2 regions of the Solibacillus sp. FSL H8-0538 genome follow, and region 2 is predicted to be linked to the other one. Evidence: riboswitches for the same ligand, from Rfam matches in the RefSeq annotation. Region 2 holds a riboswitch; the other holds the start of a gene.
What was found. Region 2 has a riboswitch for FMN ahead of ribE (riboflavin synthase). Riboswitches for the same ligand answer to the same signal wherever they lie in the genome.
Positions count from the first base shown of each region.

Region 1 (4,821 bases), 1.1 Mb from region 2:
ATGTTAGACCATGTTCTAGATTTTGAGGATAAGCTAGAAGAGGAACTGTCGATGGAAGGTTCCTATTATGGCATAACGTTTAGTCCGTTATATAGCGGCGAGGCCATTCGTGGTGCAGTTGCGGTCATCCGAGATAAAACCGAACAAAACCGTTTAGAGAAGTTGCGATCCGACTTTATCGCCAATGTTTCTCATGAGTTACGTACACCAATAGCAATGCTTCAGGGCTATTCCGAGGCGATTTTAGACGACGTCGTGACAAGTGACGAAGAGCGTAATGAGATGATTCGTATCATTTATGATGAATCGCAGCGTATGGGTCGATTAGTAACGGATTTATTAGATTTGGCACGCATGGAATCAGGGCATATGACCTTGTATAAAGAAAATGTACCAATGGTGTCTGTTGTAGAGCGCATGACGCACAAATTCGGTCAGGTAGCCAAGGAAAAACAAGTGAATTTACGTTTTGAAACGGAATTTACACCGACCGCGATGATTCATATTGACGAAGACCGCATTGAACAAGTATTAACAAATTTAATTGATAATGCACTCCGTCATACGCCAGAAGAGGGCTCCGTTACGGTATCTTTACTTAAAGAGCAAACGTATGCCAAAATACAAGTACGCGATACAGGTGTTGGAATTCCACAAGACGATCTGCCATATGTATTTGAACGTTTCTATAAAGCTGATAAAGCACGTACACGTTCAAAAGGAGGCACAGGTCTCGGCCTAGCCATTGCGCGCAATATTGTAGAGGCACATAAAGGAACTATAGCGGTTAATAGTGTTGAAAAAGAAGGAACTACCTTTACGTTCTACTTGCCAATATAAAAAAGGTGCTGCTACTATTTTTTTCGTAGCACACCTTTTTTAACATACATACGTTGAAACTTTTCGTAATTCGTAACGACAAATAAGTAGGAACGGAGGTGGAGTGGGTGAAAGAATCCATATTCCATCGATTATATGATGTATACCATCAGGATGTATTTAATTTCTTAATCTATTTAGTGAAAAATCGTTCTGTAGCGGAGGATTTATCGCATGAAGTTTATGTGCGTGTACTTAAAGCTTACTCTCGATTTGAAGGCAAGAGTAGCGAGAAAACCTGGTTATTTTCCATTGCGAAAAATGTAGCAATTGACCATTTTCGCAAAAATGCTGTGCAAAATCGTCATTCATTTACAGCATTTGAATGGGAAACGGAGCAACTGTATTCCCCTTTGCAAACACCAGAGCAATTTACTGAGCTGAGCGATCAACTGCGGGAGGTACTAGAAGCGCTAGAACAGTGTACGGGCGATCAAAAAATGGTGATTGTCATGCGTTATTTCCAAGAACTCTCGATTACAGAGACAGCAGAAATTTTAGGCTGGTCTGAAGGTAAAGTGAAGACGACGCAACACCGAGCGATTAAACAATTAAAAGATTTACTTATAAGCAATGAAGATAAGGAGGCGAATTCATTATGACGAACGACAAATGGAAAGATATTGATATCGAAGAGTTATTAGAGCAAGCACCAAAAATTCATGATACTCGTTCGAAAGATGATGTCCTCTCAAAATTAAAAGAAGTAAATGCATTTCATGAAGAGGAGAGCCCACAACCTATAGTTAAGAGAAAAAAGAATTCATTTGGGATTTTTATTGCTAGCGCAGCTATTATCTTTTTAACATTAATCGGTGCGTATCTTTTAAAAACACAAGAACTAGAAGAAACGCAAATTTATGACACAGCAACCACGTCGATGGACATTGAAGAATATTCGACGGAGGAAAATGCCATTAGTGGTACTGTAAATGAATCGATTGAAAATAAAGCGTCAGTCAGACAATTTTCAGTGGATGCTATAAAAACAGCTGTGTATACCGAGGATATTAAAGATGTAACGGTCTTTCCGATAGGGTTAACTGCCGGTGCTGAAAGTATTCCTATGACGTTCCTCATTCCAAATGAGCAGATTTCAGACGATTTCAACGAACAACCAACGCAACTTCAGCTTTACGAAAAGTACGCATCACGTATCAATGAGCAAGCGCTTGGATTTGATGACTATCATCCGTACACAGGGCGTTTAACAGAGTCTGGCACGACGATAACACATAGTATGCCAGATAATCATCAATACGATGTAGCGTCTGCAACGATGTATGTATATGGTGGCACGCTCCAACATACGTTTGGAAAAAATTATGGGACACTCGTGAATGTAGACGAAAGCGGCAAACCCATTACGTTTGATCAAGCAGGTGAACCGAGTGAACCGTCGCAATTAGGAGGTGACATGCTGCATTATAGCTATGCGGTATTTCAGTTGGAAGATGGTCCTAGTTATTTAGCGCCAAATAACCAAGAACTTTTTGATACGGTGACCGAAGCGCTTGAGCGTATGCCTGTTGAATATAATGACGTGTATCAATCAGCGATTATTAAGGGTGTTAAGTATGAGGTTAAAGAGCATGTTGATTTTGTAAAAATTCGATTTGTAGAACCACTCAATTTAGACGGTTATAATGCAGAGGAAGCAATGCGCATGCTTGAAGCAATATTATTAACTGCGGCTGGATTTAATCAACAAGTACGTTTTGAAAACATCATACAATCTGAGTGGGGCGGTTTTAATTTTAATGAAATGATGCCAACTCCAATCGGAGCAAATGGGATAAACATGGATTTTCTTCAAAATAATTAGAAAATAATAACAGTATTAAGCGAAAAGGCTTTACAATTCTTGTTTTTATTCTATAATAGTGATTGTAACATAATTTCATATTGATTCATCTTCGGGGCAGGGTGTAATTCCCGACCGGCGGTAATAGAGGCTACAACCTCCGACCATTTACTTGGAGGACGTTGTGAACAAGCTTCTCGAGCCCGCGAGCCGCTTTTTGCGTGCAGGATTTGGTGAAATTCCAAAGCCGACAGTATAGTCTGGATGGGAGAAGATGAAGGTACGGTCGTCATTTTTACGAAAATGTCGCATTTTTACTGTACAGTAAAAGTTTTACCTTTTGGTGAAGCTTTATTTCACGATATCATTTTTTGGTATCGTACACAGTTTATATTGCGAATAGACCCCTATTTAAGTGTGCCTATTTCTCCCTTATGCTTTTTTGCGTAAGGGTTTTTTTCGTAAAATTTGATTAGTACTGTCCTTTCTTCTTGCGAGATGCAATCAGCAAAGAGGAGAGATTTTTCGATGCAAAAACAAAATTTAAAGTTACGTTCATTCGTAACAATTGCGATGTTAAGTAGCGTGTCGTTTGTACTTATGTTATTTAACTTTCCGCTACCATGGTTTCCGGTGTTCCTACAAATCGATTTCAGCGATGTACCAGCGTTAATTGCGGCAATCACAATGGGTCCAGTTGCCGGTATTTTAGTTGAGTTAATGAAAAATGTTTTAGATTGGATTTTCTCGGGTACACCAACAGGGGTGCCAGTAGGACATATGGCAAACTTTATGACAGGTGTGTTATTCATCTTACCTGCATACTTCCTTTATAAAAAATTCGCGACGGTAACAGGCTTAACAGTAGGATTAGTTGCGGGAACAATATCGATGGCGGTTGGTATGAGTGTATTAAACTACTTTGCCTTTTTACCGATGTACTCGTACTTCCTTGGTTGGGGTTCATTCGATATGTATGAAACGATCGTGTTAGGGATTTTACCATTCAACCTTATCAAAGGGATTATGTTAATGGTCATTGCGATTTTACTATTCCGTACAATGAAAGTTTGGATTGAAAACCAACGCGCACAATATATGTCTTAAAATAATAGGAGTGTCTCAAACGTATTTGAAAAATGCGTTTGAGGCACTTTTTTTAGTGGATATTTTTGGAAGAATCATCATCTTTGTAGTGTTATACAGTATCATAATTACATTTTAATGATATTTCAGCGAACTAAATCATTTAATGATAAATAAAGGCCATGTAAAAAAAGGAGATGAAATCCATGGATATTCGGCGCGCATATGCACTACAACTAGATGAAAGAGATCCACTGCGTTCATATAGAGGGGAATTTTACCTAAGAGAAGGGATATATTATATGGACGGAAATTCTTTAGGCTTATTGTCGAAGCGAGCGGAGGCTGCGTTGCTATCGTTGCTAGATTCGTGGAAGCAGTACGGCATTGATGGATGGACTTCGGGAGCGCATCCGTGGTTTTATTTATCGGAAAAGCTAGGTCGGATGTGTGCACCACTCATAGGGGCCAAATCGGATGAAGTTATTTTGACTGGTTCAACGACGAGCAATTTGCATCAACTGCTCGCTACATTTTATAAACCGACCTCAACGCGTTCGAAAATTTTAGCGGACGAACTAAATTTCCCGACGGATTTATATGCAATCCATAGTCAGATCGAACTGCATGGGCTAAATCCAAGTGAGCATGTGAAGCTTGTGAAATCAACGGATGGTCAAACTCTTTCGGAAGAGAACATTATTGCGGCGATGACGGGGGACGTAGCGGTAGCCATTGTACCAAGTGTACTTTATCGTAGTGGTCAAGTTTTAGATATGAAGAAAATAGCGCAGGTGGCAAAGGAACGAGGGATTATTCTTGGTTTAGATTTATGTCACTCGATTGGTTCGATGCCGCATGCTCTTCATGACTGGGAAGTGGATTTTGCGTTTTGGTGTACTTACAAACATTTAAATGGTGGGCCAGGCTCTGTAGCGGGGATTTTTGTGCATGAGCAGCATTTTGGTCGAACTCCGGGACTTGCTGGTTGGTTCGGCTCAGATAAAACAAAGCAATTTGATTTAGAGGAACAGATGACACCTGCCCAAACA
Region 1 is NZ_JBBOPI010000001.1:1,230,550-1,235,370, forward strand. It holds gene MHH87_RS05660 (ATP-binding protein) at 1-840, shown strand, start outside; gene MHH87_RS05665 (sigma-70 family RNA polymerase sigma factor) at 948-1,481, shown strand; gene MHH87_RS05670 (hypothetical protein) at 1,478-2,704, shown strand; FMN riboswitch at 2,788-2,963, shown strand; gene MHH87_RS05675 (ECF transporter S component) at 3,212-3,790, shown strand; gene kynU (kynureninase) at 3,976-4,821, shown strand, end outside.
Region 1: it holds a riboswitch for FMN, as region 2 does, so the genes downstream of both, MHH87_RS05675 (ECF transporter S component) here and ribE (riboflavin synthase) in region 2, are expected to answer to the same signal.

Region 2 (4,821 bases):
TTTTATAAATGAACTTATTTGGAAGGGAAGATGACGTATGGAATTTACAAAACTAATTGATAAGCGTCGTTCTGCTAGTAACTTTTTAAAAGAAGTGAAAATAACAGAAGCCGATCTTAAACCGATTTTTGATGATATTAAAATGACACCATCAGCATTTAATCTACAGCATACAGAATATATTGTTGTGCTTGAGGAAGGCATGAAAGAAAAAATCCGAGAGGCGGCTTACGGTCAATATAAAGTTCATTCTGCTTCAGGCGTTATTATAGTCACGGCAGACCGCTATGCGTATATGCAAACAGAGCGCTTAAATAAGGGCATGCTTGATTTAGCTATTTTGAATGCGACAGAGCTTGAGCAAATGGTACAGGAAAACACGCAGTTTTATGAAAGTCGCGGGGAGCAGTTTATGAAGGAAGATGCGATTCGTAATGCATCGCTATCTTCGATGATGTTTATGCTCGCAGCTAAAAATCGAGGGTTAGATACGTGCCCAATGATTGGCTTTGACCAGGAGCAAGTTCGAGAACTATTAAATATCCCAGCAACGTATGAAGTAGTTTTGATGATTGCGATTGGGAAAGAAAAAGAGAGTAGCAAAAGTTTACGCGGCTACCGTAAGCCTGTTAATGAATTTGTGAAATTTATATAAGTTTTGGAGGAGAGAGTAATGACAAAACATACAACAGGTATTCACCACATTACAGCAATTGTTGAGCATCCACAGAAAAATAATAATTTTTAGTGGATAAGAACGTATACCTTTCCCATCCGCATAAGTAAGGACATCAACTCGCCCTATTTTGGGCGAGTTGTGTCTTTCGAATGCAGGGATACTTGGTCTACGTTTAGTAAAATAAGGCGTTAATTTCGATGATTCTGGCAAATATCAGCACTTAAAAATGTCGCTCATTTGGATTCAAGTATACTCACTAGATTAACTATGAAGAAAGCCACTCTGAACGCAGAGTGGCTTTCTTCTATTTCGTATAGGTAGAAATTTGCGCCAGTTACACTTCGAAAAGTTTACTTAAGTTCGCCATTTCAATTGCAGATATAGCACTATCATAGCCTTTGTTTCCGGCTTTTGTACCAGCGCGTTCGATTGCTTGCTCGATATTTTCCGTAGTAACAATGCCGAAGATTGCTGGGATGCCAGTTTGTAGAGCGATTTGAGCAATACCTTTTGCCGCTTCGTTACATACATAGTCATAATGTGTTGTAGCACCACGAATGACTGTTCCTAGACCAATTACTGCATCATATTGTTTTGTTAAGATCATTTTCTTCATTAAGAAGGGAACTTCAAAAGCACCTGGTACCCATGCGATATCGATATTATTTTCTTCAACACCGTGTCGTTTTAATCCGTCAAGTGCACCATCTAGTAGTTTTGCGTTAATAAAATCATTAAAACGTCCTACAACAATCCCTATTTTTAGTTCTGTGCCAATTAGTTGTGCTTCAAATACTTGTCCCATTTTTATCTTCCTCCTACTGTTTTTAATTGCTGCTGCTCTATATATTTTGAGAGCGCTTCAATCGTAATCAATTTCATAGCCCATTTTTTACTTAATAGTATTAGGTCTGGCACGCGCGCCATTTGACCGTTTTCCTTTAATATTTCGCAAATAACGCCAGCTTCACTAGCTCCGCAAAGTTTTGCTAAATCAATCGCTGCCTCTGTATGACCTCGACGCTCAAGCACTCCACCGTCCTTTGCAATTAGTGGGAAAACATGTCCAGGTCTTCGAAAGTCGGCTGCGGTAGCATTTTCCTCAACCAATTTTTGAATCGTCAAGGAACGCTCAAATGCACTAATACCAGTTTGCGTTTCAATATGATCAATGCTTACGGTGAAGGCAGTTTGATGAAAGTCTGTATTATTATGGACCATGGGAGCTAGCTGAAGATGGTTAGCTAGTCTTAGTGAAATGGGTGTACATATGAGCCCCTTACCATGTGTAGCCATAAAGTTAATGATTTCAGGTGTTGCCAAATCTGCAAGGGCAACAAGATCGCCTTCGTTTTCGCGGTTCTCATCATCAACTACAATGATCATTTCACCATTTTGTAATGCGATAATAGCTTCTTCAATTGGATGAAACATCGTACTCCTCCTTTAAAATCCGTGTTGGCGTAAAAAATCTGCTGATAGCTGATTTTCTTGCTGCATAAAATGCCCAATATATTTGCCCACAATATCAGTTTCGATATTTACATCCGAATTTGCTGCCTTGTTAGCGAAAATTGTTTCCTTATAAGTATGCGGGATGAGTGATACAGTAATTCCATCACTACGCACATCGAAAATGGTTAAGCTCGTGCCATCAATCGTGACAGAGCCTTTTTTAATACAACCTCGTATAAGCTCTTTTGGTAAACGAAGATCCAAATAGACAGCATTACTAAGTGGACGCTTTTTAATAATTGTGCCGATCCCGTCAACATGTCCTGATACAATGTGTCCACCAAAGCGACCGTTCATTGGCATCGCCCGTTCTAGATTGACGAGTTGCCCACTCTTTAACTGCTTTAACGTCGTTGTGTAAAATGTTTCGGGCATAACATCTGCAACAAACGATAGTTTTGTAAAAGATGTTACAGTTAAACAAACGCCGTTTACCGCGATACTATCTCCGAGTGTGACATCACCTACTACTGTTGTGGCTTCGATTTGTAGTTGCATACTGCTCGTTGATTGCTTGACCTGTACAATTTTCCCAACTTCCTCAATAATGCCTGTAAACATAATTTTCACCACCTATCCATATTTTTTTAGTAAGGCTTATATAAGCAACTAAAAAAACTTCTAATAATCATTAGAAGTTTGCGTGTATTATGTTTTTTTGCATATTGAAATAAGCCTTTTGAAGCCAATTCAAAAAAACAACAATGTACGCCTTCTTCCATCCAGACTGTAACTGTCGGCTTTGGAATTCCACCAAATCATGCTAACGCTCGCGGGCTTTACCGCCGATTGGGATTTTCACCCGACCCCGAAGGACTTATTCAATTTAGAAAGACATAATTCGCCCAAAATAGGGTAAGTTGATGTCCTGACTCATGTGTGGGGGAAAGTTATACTTTCTTATCCACATAAAAAACCCCGTAAATTTTACGGGGTTTAGGCATCATTAAATAAGCTAGCAAAAGTGCTAACGTAAATGAATGTCTTCTTTCATCCAGACTATAACTGTCGGCTTTGGAATTTCACCAAATCATGCTAACGCTCGCGGGCTTTACCGCCGATTGGGACTTTCACCCGACCCCGAAGACTATTAGAAAGACACACCTCGCCCAATATGCGAAGAGATGATGTCCTTACTTGTGTAGATAAGTAAGTTATACTTTCTTATCTAGTAAAAAATCCCACCAATGAATGGGGGGACATGAGAAAATAAGCAATCGACAAAACGATTACTGTTGTTCCTTCTCACATCCAGACTGTAACTGTCGGCTTTGGAATTCCACCAAATCATGCTAACGCTCGCGGGCTTTACCGCCGATTGGGATTTTCACCCGACCCCGAAGGATTTTAAATTGTATAGTTAGTGTAGCATAATAAAAAGATAATTAGCAATAAAGTAGTGGGTAAAAATTATTGAAAAGTATTGAATGGGGTATATAATTATTTCTTTTTAATAAGAAAAAGAGATTACAGCTGTTTTTACTATAATTTAAAATAAAATTCCCAAAATATAAAATGCATATGCTAAAATAACGATGTATAAACATAAGGGAGGCTATTTTTATGGCAAAAAAAACAGTAGGGTATACAATTGCACCGGATCGTTTAGAAGAAGCGTTAAATGTACGCGACCGCATGATTATCGAACTATTAATTAAAGTTCTTGATGAACAACTAGTAATCGAGCGTCCAGTATTACGTGAGCGTTTAGGAAACCTAGTAGAACTTTCTGATAACGACGCAGAATTAAAAGAAACGTTACATGCTTTAGTTAGCAAACTATAAAATGATAGAAAGAGTCGGATGAAATCAGTTTTGATTTTCATACGGCTCTTTTTTAGTGGAAAAGGAAGTAGAACTTTCTCATCCTAAATCCGTCCAATTTTTTGCGAGTTGTGTCTTTCTAATAGTTTAATAATAAATCGCAAAAACTAAAAAAGGCGAATTCAGCATACAACTTAACTGTAAATAAGTGCCAATGTCGCTTGATTTCGAATATGTTGTAGGTCCATATCGCCAATTGAAGTAAATGAAGGTTTTTTTAAGCTCGATTGAAATTAATCAGGAAAAATAAGGAAGCAAAATAATTTTACCCTTGTTGAGAAATCAACAGTAGTATTTAACAATGCCTTTAATAATTATTTATTTTTTCAAGCAGTGCATTGCAGCTCGTGCTTCGTCCCACGGTACCGAATAGCCTTTACCTTTCGCACAAAAAATACTGGACGAAGAATATTCAGGGTCAGCATTTTTATCGTAAGCAAGCATATCAATTACTTGTTCGGTGTTATGGCAACGATCATAGCCATCAAACTGCAAGCTTAGCGCACCTTTACCATTCGTGTAAGAAGCAAATACTGTACTATAGTTCATAAATGTTGAAACCGGTGCGCGGCCAGTAAGGATAACTTGATCTTCCGTCATAATTGGAGGGTCAAATATCCCGCTTGCCTGCTGAATATCAGTCATCATCCTGCCAATATAATTATTGGACGCTTTCATTTTAAAACGGTAGTACGGCTCAAGTAACACATTTTGTGCTTGTTCTAACCCTTGTCTCAGAGCGCGGAAAGTAGCTTCACGGAAATCGCCGCCTTCTGTATGCGTATTATGTGCGGCACCAGTTA
Region 2 is NZ_JBBOPI010000001.1:2,309,259-2,314,079, reverse strand. It holds gene MHH87_RS10995 (nitroreductase family protein) at 38-655, shown strand; partial or broken gene MHH87_RS10990 (hypothetical protein) at 674-860, shown strand; gene ribH (6,7-dimethyl-8-ribityllumazine synthase) at 1,014-1,484, opposite strand; partial or broken gene ribB (3,4-dihydroxy-2-butanone-4-phosphate synthase) at 1,526-2,113, opposite strand; gene ribE (riboflavin synthase) at 2,126-2,755, opposite strand; FMN riboswitch at 2,901-3,014, opposite strand; FMN riboswitch at 3,173-3,286, opposite strand; FMN riboswitch at 3,430-3,543, opposite strand; gene MHH87_RS10970 (phosphate-starvation-inducible protein PsiE) at 3,758-3,979, shown strand; gene MHH87_RS10965 (translation factor GTPase family protein) at 4,337-4,821, opposite strand, start outside.